3 regions of the Ensifer sp. GW821-FHT05G01 genome follow, and region 2 is predicted to be linked to each of the others. Evidence: riboswitches for the same ligand, from Rfam matches in the RefSeq annotation. Region 2 holds a riboswitch; each other region holds the start of a gene.
What was found. A riboswitch is a leader RNA that binds a small molecule or an ion and turns the genes downstream of it on or off. The one in region 2 is predicted to bind cobalamin.

Region 1 (4,855 bases), on a different contig from region 2:
CAGCGGAAACAGCCGGTCGTTGTCGTCGGCCGCCTTCTGGATATCGGCGAGGATACAGCCGGCGTCGGCAACGATGACATTGCCGACGGGGTCGACGTCGCGAATTTGGTTCAGTCTCTGCAGTGACAGGACGATGTCGGCCTTGCCCTCGCGCGGGATCTGTCCCGCCACGTGGCCGGTGTTGCCGCCCTGAGGAACGATCGCCGTCCGGGTTGCGCTTGCAAGTTTCATGATGCGCGACACTTCCTCGACCGAACCGGGTCGAAGCACCATGGGCGTGGTGCCCTTGTAGAGCCCGCGGGATTCGATGAGATAGGGGGCAAGGTCAGCCGGGTTCGTCAGCGCATTGGCGCTGCCGACGATGTCGATGAAGGAGGCGATCAGTTCGGGAGAGGGGAGCGTCGTCGTCATGGCCCTGCCTTCGCAAATGCGCCCGGCGGCGCTACTGCATAATTCGTTAAATCGGAATCGATTTAAGGAGAAAATTGTGCAGCGAGCTTAAAGCGTTACAGCGTCCTTTGCGCGTCATATTTGACGCACGGCGCTGTAAAAATGTCTGTCGGTCAGTCTCTTGGGGCTGCCGCACGCTGCAGCCGGTCAAGGATCGCTTCGCCCAAACCTTCCGGGGGGATGGGAGCGAAGGCAATGGTCGCGGCGCCGCTGGCATCGGCTTTCTTCATATAGTCGAACAGATTGGCAGCTGCCTCGCGCAGGCTGCCTGCCGGGCTGAGATCGAGCACGATCGCTGCATGCTCTTCGCCGGGGAGCACTGTGTTGCCAAAGCGGATCAGGGCTTCTCCCGGGCGCACGTCGCCTGCGTCGAGTCGGACTGCAGCGCCCGGCGCATAGTGCGAGGCGAGCATGCCCGGAGCCTCGATTGTCGCGCCGGCACTTTCGGGTCTCGACACGGCAAGGCCGGTCAGATTTTCGATATCGAGGACGTCGAGACCGCCCGGACGCAGCAGGCGCAAAGCCCCGTCCTCGACCTTGATGATCGTCGATTCAAGCCCGATCTCGGCCGAGCCGGCGTCGAGAATGAGCTTGAGGCGTGGGCCGAGATCGGCGTCCACATGGGCAGCGCTCGTCGGGCTGATCTTGCCTGACGTATTGGCGCTCGGTGCGGCGAGCGGGCGGCCGAAACGGGCAATTACCCGACGGGAGAAGCCATCGGGCATGCGGATGCCCAGGGTGTTGAGGCCGGCCGAGGCGAGCGCATGCACGGAGCTTGTCGGGCGTTGGGGCAGGATCAGCGTCAGCGGGCCGGGCCAGAAGGCGTCGGCCAGGCGTCGCGACAACGGATCGAATATCACATGGGCTTCAGCCATCGCCATGTCGGACACGTGCGATATCAGCGGGTTGAAGCGCGGGCGCCCCTTCATCTCATAAATGCGGCTGATCGCATCCGGGTTGGTGGCATCGGCGGCCAGGCCGTAGACCGTTTCTGTGGGAATGGCGACGGGCTCGCCTTCGGCAAGCACAGCGCAGGCGCGCTCGATCGCGCGTTCCGGCTCGGTCCGTGTGTCGATGATTTCGGCCATATCGCTTCCGTTTCCCTTTCGAGGTCTCCTTAAAGGAGCCACGATGAAAACAGAACGATTTTCTTCAAGGGAAGCGTGCCGGTGGTTCAGAGGCTGCGGATGATGCGCCGCAGCGCCTCGTCGCGCGCACCGAGCATCAGAACGTTCTTGAGCGCGACCTTCGGGTCGTCGGTGCGAAAGAGCAGGCCATTGTCGCTGACGCTGCGATTGATGGTCATCTGACCTTCCTGCGCGTCGGGTTCGATGGCGACGGCGAAGTACATCCGGGAATAGCCGGTCTGGATACGCTCGAAGAAGTGCTTTTCGTCGCCGAGATCGCAGAAGAAGTTGGCGAAGTAGAAGGACCAGGTCACGTCCTTGGATTGGGCGAGATGTGTTCTCGCCGCCGTCACATGGCAATAGCCCAGATGCGGCCGACCGGCGAGCGTGCGGTGGAAGATCATCTTGGGAAACTGGATCGAGGTGTGGAAGCCGTTCATCCGCTTGTGCGTCGTTTCGCCGGCGGTTGTCAGCTTGTGGCCGGTGCGCTGGGCAACCTCGTCATAGCTGAGATAGCGCCGTTCGCGCTGCGACCATTGCCGCCTTTCGATGCGGCCGGTGCGCAGGAACTCGGTATGGACCGCTGTCTTCGGAGCGATCGTGGGCAGCTTCTCGGCTGCGGCGTCGTAGTATTTGAGCTTTGCCATGGACTTCAATGCGCTGTTTGCCGGTTCGGCCGGTTTCTCCGTCAGGCGACGCTAATGCATTATGGTTAATGGAAGATTTCATTGCGCCGGCCAGGATGGATGAGCCGACGCCGCAACGGATGTCGCAAAATGGCGAAGGCTTCGCGCTTTCGCGCCGGCTTTGCCGGAAAAAGCGACAACTGCCCAATATTTGATCTATCTCATTGTTTATAATGACAAATAGTCGGCCTTGTGGTGTTTCAGACACGGGATGCACTGTGTCGTCTTTCTGGAATTGGATGTCGTTAATCGGCAGCTGCGACGACGGCTTCCGCGATTAGATATGCCTACTCAAGGTGCCGCCTCTTAGGGAAGACGGAGAATTGGGAAGCCGGTCAAAACCCGGCGCTGCCCCCGCAACGGTGGTGGAGCGAAAGCCTCGGCAAAAAGCCACTGGACGGTTCCGTCCGGGAAGGCGCCGGGCTGGTCCTTGCGGATAGCTCCTGAGCCCGGAAACCAGCCTTGACACGAATAGACCGTAACGGGTTGCGGCGGGCAGCCGGATCGGAGCCGTCATCGCACAGGCATTGCGCCTGCGTGGGTTCCAGTCCTGCCTCTCCGAAACAAGGCCAACGAGGATAGGACATGGACATCAAGGGCGATATGCTCCGCAAGCTGAAGGGCCGACGCGACGGCTACAGCCTCGACCGGGCCTTCTACATCGACCCCGACTACTACAGGCAGGATCTCGAGAGCATCTGGTACAAGGACTGGCTGTTCATCGGCCACGACTGCGAGGTCCCGCGCGCCGGCAACTATTTCACCGTTCAGGTCGGCGATTACCCCGTCGTCATCGTCCGCGACCGGCAGGGCACGATCCGCGCGCTGCACAATTCTTGCCGTCACCGCGGTTCCCGCGTCTGCTCGCAGCACAAGGGCTCATCGGCCAAGCTCGTCTGTCCCTACCATCAGTGGACCTACGAGCTCGACGGCACGTTGCTCTTTGCCCGTCAGATGGGCGAGGATTTCGACAAGGCCGCCCACAGCCTGAAGCCGATCCACTGCGAAACGGTCGGTGGCTACATCTTCATCAACCTGTCCGAACAGCCGATGGACTTCGCTCCGTTCCGCGACATGGTCGCGCCCTATCTCGCGCCGCACCGCCTTGGCGAAACCAAGGTCGCCTTCGAAAGCACCATCATAGAGAAGGGCAACTGGAAGCTCGTCTGGGAAAACAACCGCGAGTGCTACCATTGCGCAGCCAACCATCCCGAGCTTTGCCGGACCTATCCGGAAGCCCCGACGGCGACCGGCGTGCAAGGCGCCAAGGATGATCCTGTCATCGCCGCCCATTGGGAAAAATGCGAAGCGTCCGGGCTTCCGAGCGAGTTCCGCATGTCCGAGACCGGCCAGTTCCGCTCGGCGCGCATGCCGTTGATCGACGACGCCGAGAGTTACACCATGTCCGGCGCCCGCGCCGTGCGGCGGCAATTGTCGGCGGATGTCAGTCAGAAGCATATCGGTACGCTGCTTCTGTTCCATTATCCGTCGACCTGGAACCATGTGCTGGCCGACCATGCGATCACCTTCCGCGTTTTGCCGCTCGGGCCTGAGCTGACGCAGGTTACGACCAAGTGGCTGGTCAACAAGGATGCGGTCGAGGGCGTCGACTACAATCTGGAAGAACTGACGCACGTGTGGACCGAGACCAACGATCAGGATCGCCAGATCGTCGAGGAAAACGCTTTCGGTATCCGCTCGCCGGCCTACCAGTCAGGGCCCTATTCGCCCGATCACGAAGGCGGTGTGATGCAGTTCGTCGAATGGTACTGCAAGTTCATGGAGCAGCGCCTCCAGGGCGAAGCTGCTCCGCTCTTTAGGGTCGCCTGATATGCAGATGGCATCCTCGTTCCATCACTTCGATGAACTCCATGTCTGGATCGACAGGCAGAACATGCTCGAATGCACATCCGCGGTCATGGAGACCGCGGATGTGATGACCTTTACCTTCCGGCCCGAGAAGCCGGCCTGGTTCCGTTATCTGCCCGGTCAGTTCGTCACGCTCGAACTGCCGGTGACCGACGACGAGCCGGTGATGCGCACGTACACGCTGTCGTCGACGCCTTCCCGGCCGCTTTCGATCGCCGTCACCGTCAAGGCGCAGGCCGACAGCATCGGCACGCGCTGGATGTTCGATCACCTGAAGCCGGGCATGCGGCTGAAGGCCTTCGGCCCGCTCGGCGATTTCAGCTTCGTGCGCCATCCCGGCGAAAAATACCTGTTCATCTCGGCAGGCTCCGGCGTCACGCCGATGATGTCGATGACGCGATGGATGGCAGACTGCATTCCGGAGACCGACGTCACCTTCATTTCCTGCGCGCGCCGGCCGGATGATATTCTGTTTCGCTCAGAGCTCGAAGTGCTGGCGCGCCAGATGTCGGGGCTGAACCTCGGCTTTGTGGTCGAGGGGCATGAGGCCCGGCACGGCTGGCACGGCCTGCGCGGCCGCATCGACGGCGCCAAGCTGCCGCTGCTTGCGCCCGACTTCCTGGAACGCACCGTATTCTGCTGCGGTCCGGAGCCGTTCATGCGCGGCGTGCGCGAGCTGTTGACGGCCGCCGGCTTCGACATGAGCCGCTATCACGAGGAAAG
Region 2 (4,855 bases):
CGTCGCCTCGACATAATCGAGCACCACGAAGCGGTCGTTCTTGACGGCATCGATGTTCTTGAAGGCCGGGTTGCTCTTCATGAAGGCGATCTTCTGCTCGGCGGTGACCTCGCCATAGTTGACGATCACCACCACCTCCGGGTTCTTGTCGATCACCGGCTCCCAGGAAATCTCCGTCCAGCTCTTCTCGACGTCGTCCATGACGTTGACGCCGCCGGCCGCCTCGATCATCGCCGTCGGTATCCCGAACCGCCCAGACGTGAACGGCTTCTCCTCGCCGGAATCATAGACGAAGACGCGCGTCGGGCGCTCGATCGCCCCCACTCCCGCAGTGATCTTGTCGAGGTCGCGGCGGTAGCCGTCGACGAGCGCCTTGGCCTGGTCCTCGACGCCGAAAATCAGGCCGAGATTGAGCAGATCGACGAACATGTCGTCCATCGTCGGCTTGCCCTTGGCCATGATGTGGATGCAGGATTCGGTCAGCTCGTAGACGTTGACCTTGAAGGGCGCCAGCGTTTCCGGCGTCACCTCGCCGCCCACCTTCATGCCGTAGTTCCAGCCGGCAAAGTAGAAATCAGCGTCGGCATTGAGCAGCACTTCCTTGGTCGGATATTTTTCCGAAAGCTCCGGCAGCGCCTGGACACCTTCGCGCAGCTTTTCATCCAGCGTCTTCCAGCCGGAGACGCCGGTATAGCCGACCATGCGGTCCTGCAGCTTCAAGGCCAGCATCATCTCGGTGAGGTTGACGTCGTTGGAGACGGCACGCTTTGGCGCCGCATCGAAGGTCACGTCGCGATTGCAGCTCTTGACGGTGACGGGATAGGCGAGCGCCGGCGTCGCGGCGAGCGCGAGGAGCAGAAGCGCCGAACCGGCGAACAATGTCTTCATGAAATCAATTCCTGTCGAGCGAGTGAAAAGGAAAATCGGGCGCCGTTGGAGACGGCATTACTGTGGGCGGTGGCGGTAACGCCAAAGGCGTCGGAAAGCGCCTGCGGGTTGAGCACCTCTTCGGGCGGCCCGAAGGCCGTCATGCGGCCTTCCGTCAGGATCGCCACGTCGGTGGCAAATTCGGCGGCCAGGTTGATGTCGTGCAGCGTGGTAACGATGGTCAGCTGCAGCGTCTGCAACAGGTCGAGGATTTCGAGCTGATGGCGGATATCGAGATGGTTGGTCGGCTCATCAAGGATGATGATGCGCGGCTGCTGGGCCAGCGCCCGGGCAATCAGCACCCGCTGTTTCTCGCCACCCGAAAGTGTCGAGAATTGCCGTCCGGCCAGGTGGGCAAGGTCGAGATGCTCGAGCGCATGCGCCACCGTCTCGCGATCCCTGGCCGTCCAGCCGCTCATGCCTTCGCGCCTGGGGATGCGGCCCATCATCACCACGTCGCGCACGCTGAAGGGGAAATCGCTCGGCATTTCCTGCAAGACGACGGCAATGATCCGCGCCGCCTCCCGTGCCGTCATCGACCAGAGGTCGACGCCATCGACTTCGATCGTGCCCGCCGTCGGCTGGGCGGAACGATAGAGGCAGCGCAGCAGCGAAGTCTTGCCGGCACCGTTCGGGCCGAGAATGGCAAGCCGGCTGCCGGGCGCAATGGCAAAGTCGACCTCGCGAACAAGCCGCAGGTCCGGGCGTGGGCCCCAATCGAGCGCGCGGACACGAAGGCCGGCCCCTGTCGCGGTGCAGCTCATCGTCTCGTCCCTCCCCATGTACGCATTCGACAGGCGTTCATTGGAAATGCCCGCCGATATCTTCGGAGATGAGCAGCGCTGCCGGTATGCGCGCCAGCGTCTTGGCGCTCAGCCCGCGCGGCCGTTCGGCCGCCCGCGTCATGCCATCGTTGCGCCCGGCATAGGTGGTGGCGAAGGTAACCAGATCGTCGATATCCTCATCGGGCGAGATATCGCCGAAGAGATAGGTCGCCTTGCCCGTCGCCTGGAAGGCGATGGTGCAAGGCCGGGTGCAGGCGGCCATGCAGACCGTTCCGGCAATCGAAAAATCCCGGTCGAGCGGCGCGCCGAGGGCGGCAATGCTGCGGTTCAGCCGCTGGATCAGATCCGCGCCCGGGCGGCAGGGGCCGCCGGTGAACCGGCAATCGGTGCAGACCGTTATCTTGTGCTGTCGGGATGCCGGCTTGGCCATATTTCTTCTCCGCCGGATCGGGCCGGAGAGAATATGGCAAAGCGATGTGATGACGGGTGACCGCCGCGCAAAAACCAGTTCTTGTCCATCGGAACACCCCGTCCGTTGTGGTTGATCGGTTCGATGGCAGGTCTCCTGGCTCGCGGGTCTTCGCGCATCCACGTCTTCCCGGCTGAACGCCAGTGACAGGGTGTGAATGCGCTTTCCGCTCACAGTTGCGGGGGCAGCCACGGTTTCGGCCCCATTTGGGTCGTCCGCTCCGTGTTCCCTTTTCAGCCGCTTACGCATTGTCGCGCTCGCAGCACCATCACCCCCTTCGTCGCACACTTCGACGGAGGTGACAACCGGCGGGACGGATCGGCCTCGGCCTATCAACATGCGGCATATTCTCATGCGCCTTAGTTATGTAATATCATTACAGTAAGCAAGCCGAAATATCCGTCCTCCGTTATTATGCATCAGGGTCGGCGACGCCACGACTGACCGTGCACCAACGCTCGACCGCGATGATCAGCAACGTCGTTGGCAACGACCCGTGCCCGATATCCCATCAATGCTGAGATGCGCGCCTTTGGCGGACACTCTGCATAAGCGCAATGAGGGAAACGATGCGTCGGCTGTTTCAACCATCCTTGGAGGAACCGCCTTCGGCGCATTCCATGGCTGGCAACGGCACGGAGTGGTGGGCGCGATTGCGCTCGGCTTCGTCGCCGGAGCCGTCCTCGCCAGTTCACCGAGGTTGCTTATCGAACTGCTGACCTGAACGATCGCCGACGGCATCGGCACCCCATCCCCTGCCATGCCTCGTCGCACGAGCCATCGCGCCGCCCCTGGGCGCAGTCGTCACCGACGGAACGGCCAACCGGTAACGTCGTCCGTTACTGTTACGTACTTGCAGACTGGCACAATCGGTGATGTGCTTTCAAAGAACTGATCGCGCCTTCCAGCGGCGTGCAACGACTTGCGCCGGGTTCGCCCGCGTTCCGGGCGGCGGCGCTCCGAACTTCATATCTCGAAGTCTTATGCGACGTAACATCCAGCCTGTCCGCGTAACTCCCGAATACGACGAGTTTTTTGAAGGGGATGATGGTGAATCCAATAGACTTTTTCGTAGACACGCTGCGTACATATCCACCGGTCGCCGTCTTTCTTGCCCTCGGCATCGGCTTCGTGATCGGCCCGATCAAGATCGCAGGCTTCAACCTTGGAAACGTTACCGCCACCCTTCTGGCCGGCGTCGTCATCGGACAGCTGGGCATCCAGGTTTCCGGCGACCTGAAATCGACCTTGTTCCTTATTTTCCTGTTTGCCGTCGGCTACGGCGTCGGCCCGCAGTTCGTTCGCGGCCTGAGCACGGACGGACCCAAACAGATCCTCTTTGCCCTCTCGGTCCTCGTGCTGTGCCTGATCGTGCCCTATCTGTGCGCGCTGATCGCCGGCCTGCCGCTTGGCTATGGCGCGGGCATGTATGCCGGTTCGCAGACAATCTCCGCGGCCATCGGCGTTGCCAGCGACCAGATCAACGCCATGGGCATGAGCCCGGAACAGGCCAAGACCTACACCGACCAGATCCCGATTGCCTATGCGGTCACCTATATCTGGGGCACCATCGGCTCGGCGATCATCCTGGCGCAACTCGGCCCCAAACTTCTCGGCATCGATCTTCCCGCCGCCTGCAGGGAGTATGAGGCCAAGCTTGGTGGCGGCACCGTGAGCAGCGAACCCGGGATCACCCGCGCCTATCACGATTTCGGCCTCAGGGCCTATCGCGTCGACGAGGCGAGCGGCCTGACGGGAACGCCGGTCAGGAATCTGCTTCCCGGCATCCGCGTCTTCGTCGAGCGGCTGCGGCGCGGCGGCCAGATCATCGAGGCCGATGGCAACACCGTGCTGCAGCCTGGCGATGTCGTCGCCTTTTCCGGCAGACGCGCCGCCCTTGTGGAACACCTCGACGCCAAGCTGCTGGAGGTTGAGGACAAGGAACTGCTGAACGCCGAAGCCGAGGTCCTCGACGTCTACGTCACCAACAAGGCGCTTGCCGGCCGGACACTCGCCGACGTCAGCACCGAGGATTGGGCCCGCGGCGTCTATGCACGCAAGATCGTGCGCTCGCTGGTCGAAATCCCGGTCCTGCCCGGCACGACGGTCGAACGCGGCGATATCGTCACCATCGGCGGCGCCAAGAGACATGTCGAGGCAGCGATCAAGGCGCTCGGCTTTGCCGACCGTCCGGTCGAAACGACCGATATTGCCTTTCTCGGCTGGGGGCTGTTCTTCGGAGCCATGGTCGGCGCGCTGACGCTCACGATCGGCGGCATACCGATCGGCTTGTCCACCTCGGGCGGCGCGCTTCTCGCCGGCCTCGTCCTCGGCTGGCTTCGCTCCACCTATCCTGCCTTCGGCACCATCCCGGCTCCGGCACTCTGGCTGATGAACACGCTGGGCCTGAACATCTTCATTGCCGTCGTCGGCATCGGCGCCGGCCCCGGCTTCGTCGCCGGACTGCAGGAAGTCGGCATTTCGCTGCTGCTCTGGGGCATCGTGTCGACATCGGTCCCGATGATCGCCTCGGTGCTGATCGGACACTACGTGTTCCGCTTTCACCCCGCGATCCTGTTTGGCGCCTGCGCCGGCGTGCGCACCACCACGGCGGCGCTCGGCATGATCCAGGAAGCGGCCAAGAGCAAGGTTCCGGCCCTTGGCTACGGCATGC
Region 3 (4,855 bases), 250 kb from region 2:
TCTCGGTGTCCTTGCCATGGCCTTCGCTGATCTCGACAATGCGGATTGCCGGATAGTGTTCACGCAGTACGCGGCGAAAGCCGATTTCGCGTTCCTCCTCGCCACGGAAACGACTGCTTGAAATTGTCACGAGCACGGTTGCGGAGCGTTCAGCGAAGCGTTCGCCGATGAGATAGGCCGCCGTTTCGCCGGCCGCACGGTTGTCTGCGCCGGCATAGGCGGTCCGCGCCGAATTCGGCAGGTCGGTGACAAGCGTAATCACCGGGATACCCGCCTGTTCCAGGCGGGCGACGGCGCCCGCGACTTCAGGCATATCAGGCGCTTTCAACACCACCCCATCGGTTCCGCGCAACCGAATGCGGTCGAGAAGCTGGGCGATGTCCTGCGGGCGCATCGTCTCGGCGAAGTGGAAGCGACAACGGAACGTCGTTGGCATGAAGGTCGGCGCTTCGGTTTCGAATGCCTCTCTGACCGTATCGGTAAAACGCTCCGGTGCCTCCATCACCACGTCGATCGTCCGCCTCTGGCCCTGGATCTCCAATCCGGATTGCTGCTTTTCCAGCTCGCGAATGGCGGCCTTCACGCGCGCTTCGGTCTGCTGGCGCACGCCGGGGCGCCCGTTCAGGACGCGATCGACGGTCGCGGTGCTGAGCCCGGCCTGAAAAGCAATATCCTTGACCAGAAACGGATGAGCCAACGGCGATCTCTCCTGATGGTTTTTTGATGGATTCCTGCTCTATATCACGATTGGACGGCGCCTATAGTCGGGGCATCGAATGTTTCTGAGGAGGAACGGGATGAAGACCGACAACAATGCGCGCCAGCGCCTCGAACGCGTGTGGCTGAGCGAAGATGGCTGCGACATCGAAGAATTTCGTGCCGAGGTGGAGCGCCAGACGAACCTTGCGGACTATCCGCATGCGCTCGCCTGCGAGAAGAACGTGCTGATCTATGACAGCGCCAGCCTGGTATCAGCCTGCGCGACGGCCGAGGGGCGCCGCGCGGCACTGGCCGAGATCTGCGAAGTGCTGGCGACCGGTCCAGGTGTTGCCGTGTTCAAGCACGCCTACGCCGACACAACCGTCATCGATGCCGCCAGCGGCATCTTCGATGCGATCATCGAGGAGCAGCACCGCACCAAGAGCGGCGGCGGCGACCATTTTGCCAAGCCCGGCGCCAACGACCGGATCTGGAACTCGCTCGAAAAGCACTGCCTGAAGAGCCCTGAAAATTTTGCTGCCTACTATGCCAATGCCATCATTGCACTTGTCAGCGAAGCCTGGCTTGGTCCGAACTATCAGATGACGGCGCAGGTCAATCGGGTCAATCCGGGTGGGGCGTCGCAGGCGGCGCATCGCGACTACCACCTCGGCTTCCAGAGCTCTGATGTCATCGAGCAATATCCGGCTCATGTGCACCGGCTGTCACCTGTCCTGACGCTGCAGGGGGCGGTTGCTCATTGCGACATGCCGCTTGAAAGCGGCCCAACGCTGTTCCTGCCCTATAGCCAGACCTATGTGCCCGGCTACCTCGCGCTGAAGCGGCCGGAGTTCCGCGCCTATTTCGACGAACATCACGTGCAGTTGCCGCTTGCAAAGGGCGATGTCGTTTTCTTCAATCCGGCGCTGTTCCATGCCGCCGGCAGCAACCGTTCGACCGATATCAAGCGCGTTGCCAATCTGCTGCAGGTTTCGTCGGCCTTCGGGCGAGCGATGGAGACCGTGGATCGCGTGAAGATGAGCGCGGCGCTCTATCCGGCGCTGACAGCTCTTATCGCATCCGGCGCCCTTTCGAAGGGTGAGGTCGCCAATGCGATTGCGTCCTGTGCCGAAGGTTATTCCTTCCCGACTAATCTCGATCGCGACCCGCCGCTCGGCGGCCTTGCGCCGAAAACACAGGCGCAGTTGATGCATGAGGCGCTTTCAGGAAGGTGGAGCGAGGCGGATTTCCGCAAAGCGCTTGAAGAGCAGGCACAGCGCAAGCTGAGCTGAACAGAAGATATCGCCATGACAGGTCCCCGGCGCTCGGCGGCGGGGGCCGTTCCTGTTTCGATGACACTTTCACTCCTGGGAGGAATTTCATGACCGAACAACACGGCCGTCTTGACGGCAAGGTCGCCATCGTCACCGGTGGGACGCAAGGGTTGGGGGCAACGATCGCCAGCCTGTTTGCGGAACGCGGGGCCGAAGGCATCGTCATCTGCGGGCGCAACACTGCCAAGGGAGAGGCGAAGGCTGAGGAGATCCGCAAGGCGAGCGGCGCGCAGGTGCTTTATGTCGAAGCGGATCTCGAAAAGGTCGAAGATGCCCGAAAGGTTGTCAACGCCTGCGACGCCACCTTCGGGCGGGTCGATGCGCTGGTCAACGCGGCAGCAATCACCGACCGCGGCACCATTCTCGATACAAGCCCCGAACTCTTCGACCGGATGTTCGCCATCAATGTGCGGGCGCCGTTCTTCCTGATCCAGGAGGCTGTCAAGGTTATGCGAAGGGAGGGCACTCAGGGCACGATCGTCAACATCGGTTCCATGTCGGCCATGGCCGGGCAGCCGTTCATCGCTGCCTATTGCTCGTCCAAGGGCGCGCTGGAGACGCTGACCAAGAACACGGCTTACGCGCTGTTGCGCAACCGTATTCGTGTCAACGGTCTCAATATCGGATGGATGGCCTCAGAGGGGGAAGATCGCATCCAGCGAGAGTTTCACGGTGCTGCAGCCGACTGGCTGGAAAAGGCGGCCGCCAGCCAGCCTTTCGGCCGGCTTGTCGATCCCAAGGAAGTCGCGCGCGCCTGCGCCTATCTGTCCTCGAACGAATCCGGCCTGATGACGGGGTCGGTCATCTGCTTCGACCAGTCGGTCTGGGGTGGCTATGACGGCTCGCCACATCCCGTCGCCCCGCTTTGATAGTGAGCCGCAAGGGCAGCGGTCGAAAGGTCTCCGATGTCGACCGCTGCCGAAAGGCTCGCACGGTGCCGGCGGGCACCCACCGAGTTGCTTGTCATTCCCGATTGGCTGTGCACTTATGGCGTCGTCAGGTGCCCGCGACGCGGGAGAATCGGGAATCCGGTGTCACTCCGGAACGTGCCCAACGCTGTGACGGGGACGGCTGCCCCAGGGATCTTGAGTTTTCTCAAAGTCTTGCCACTGGATCTTCATCGGATCTGGGAAGGCGGAGCGGCCGGGGGATCCGAAGTCAGAAGACCGGCCTGGCAAGATAGACCGAAACCCGCGCGGACGGCGGAAGGTTGTGCATTGTTGGGGATCGAACGATGCTGACTGACGCGAATGGCGGCCTTGCGGCCGCAGAAGCCTTTTCATTTGACGAGCGCGAAGCCGTCTACCGCGCCATCGAAACACGCCGGGACGTGCGGGATCAGTTCCTGCCCGACCCCTTGCCTGACGATCTGGTGATGCGCCTGCTCAATGCAGCGCACCGGGCGCCATCGGTGGGGTTCATGCAGCCATGGAATTTCGTCGTCGTGCGCCAGGCGGAAACCCGCGAGCGGGTCTGGCAGGCGTTTTCCCGCGCCAACGACGAAGCTGCGCTGATGTTCGATGGTGATCAGCGGGCGAAATACCGCTCGCTGAAACTGGAGGGTATCCGCAAGGCACCGCTCAGTATCTGCGTGACATGCGATCGCACACGCGGCGGCTCGGTCGTTCTCGGGCGCACCCACAATCCTGACATGGATGTCTATTCCACCGTCTGCGCCGTCCAGAATCTCTGGCTTGCCGCGCGCGCTGAAGGCGTCGGCGTCGGCTGGGTCAGCATCTTTCATGAGAACGAGATCAAGGCGATCCTCGGCATACCCGATCATGTCGTGATCGTCGCCTGGCTTTGCCTGGGCTTCGTCGACCACCTCTACCGTGAGCCGGAACTGGCGGTAAAAGGCTGGCGCCAGCGCCTGCCGCTGGAGGAACTGGTATTCGAGGAAGGTTGGGGAGCCTGCCGGAAGGCTGACGCCGCGATCAGTTGCTCTGAACGGGCTGGTAAGCCGGACCCGTGGGGTGGCGAAGGTCGATCGACGTTTCCTTCTGGGGCAGGAACGTCGGCCCGATGACCCGCACCTTGCTCTTGGCGGGATCGTAGGGGCGCTCTTCAGCGGGAACCGTCACCTTGGCAGAAGGGGCATCTGCCCCCTTATTGCCTTCGATGACGATGATCGAGGACCGACTATCGCTGGAATTGCCGCCGCCTGCCTTGGGCGCTGTTGCCACCGTCTTCGGGATCTGGCAGCCGCAGATGCCGGGCTTGCCGACGTCTCGCGTCCGGTAGGCAAAGGCGTTCGGCAATTCCCGATAGGGGCGTCCAGTCGAGGCGGAAACCATCTGGTCGCTCTCTTCGGTCGCAAGCTCGTGGAAGAAGAGCTCGGTTTCGGCACCCGGGCAGCGGGCGCGACAGGCCTGCTCGTCGCGAGCAAAGTCCGCCGGGCTCGCCTCGGACGAAATGGGGAAGAAGGCGCCGTCGCAGGTGCGCACGCACATGGTGCGAAGCGTGCCGGAATAGACGCCGCTTTCCGGAGGGTATCCGTCTGCGTCGCCATCGCGCAACAACGGCCCGTAGGATTCCTCCGGCGGCAGATCGCGCAGGATATTGCGATGCGTTTCCGGCGCGTCCGGGTCGGCGCTGGCAAATTCCTCGCGGTCGCCATAACAACCGTTGATCTCAAGTGCAGCCAGGATGCGCCGACGCGTGTCGTCGCCATCGCCCGATATCAGCTGCTGGCGTTCCGATTTGAGGATAGCGAGATTGTCTTCCATCTCGGCGATCAGGCTGTTGATATCAGCGCAGATATCCGGGTCGCCGCCATTGAACACGACGACGCTGCCTGTGCCGCAGCCGGCGCGGCGGCGATC

Region 1: it holds a riboswitch for cobalamin, as region 2 does, so the genes downstream of both, AC07UR_RS04350 (aromatic ring-hydroxylating oxygenase subunit alpha) here and AC07UR_RS10870 (DUF1636 family protein) in region 2, are expected to answer to the same signal.
Region 3: it holds a riboswitch for cobalamin, as region 2 does, so the genes downstream of both, bluB (5,6-dimethylbenzimidazole synthase) here and AC07UR_RS10870 (DUF1636 family protein) in region 2, are expected to answer to the same signal.

The regions. Positions count from the first base shown of each region.
Region 1 covers NZ_JBWKSC010000001.1:901,534-906,388, forward strand. Annotated here, with positions in the region: gene AC07UR_RS04335 (FAD-binding oxidoreductase) at 1-411, opposite strand, end outside; gene AC07UR_RS04340 (L-threonylcarbamoyladenylate synthase) at 564-1,538, opposite strand; gene AC07UR_RS04345 (DUF6656 family protein) at 1,625-2,224, opposite strand; cobalamin riboswitch at 2,541-2,742, shown strand; gene AC07UR_RS04350 (aromatic ring-hydroxylating oxygenase subunit alpha) at 2,849-4,093, shown strand; gene AC07UR_RS04355 (FAD-binding oxidoreductase) at 4,095-4,855, shown strand, end outside.
Region 2 covers NZ_JBWKSC010000003.1:437,236-442,090, forward strand. Annotated here, with positions in the region: gene AC07UR_RS10860 (ABC transporter substrate-binding protein) at 1-888, opposite strand, end outside; gene AC07UR_RS10865 (ABC transporter ATP-binding protein) at 885-1,691, opposite strand; gene AC07UR_RS10870 (DUF1636 family protein) at 1,729-2,142, opposite strand; cobalamin riboswitch at 2,251-2,466, opposite strand; gene AC07UR_RS10875 (hypothetical protein) at 2,714-2,905, shown strand; gene aspT (aspartate-alanine antiporter) at 3,229-4,855, shown strand, end outside.
Region 3 covers NZ_JBWKSC010000003.1:183,295-188,149, reverse strand. Annotated here, with positions in the region: gene AC07UR_RS09620 (LacI family DNA-binding transcriptional regulator) at 1-697, opposite strand, end outside; gene AC07UR_RS09615 (phytanoyl-CoA dioxygenase family protein) at 798-1,991, shown strand; gene AC07UR_RS09610 (SDR family oxidoreductase) at 2,081-2,902, shown strand; cobalamin riboswitch at 3,015-3,222, shown strand; gene bluB (5,6-dimethylbenzimidazole synthase) at 3,268-4,059, shown strand; gene AC07UR_RS09600 (DUF2865 domain-containing protein) at 3,968-4,855, opposite strand, start outside.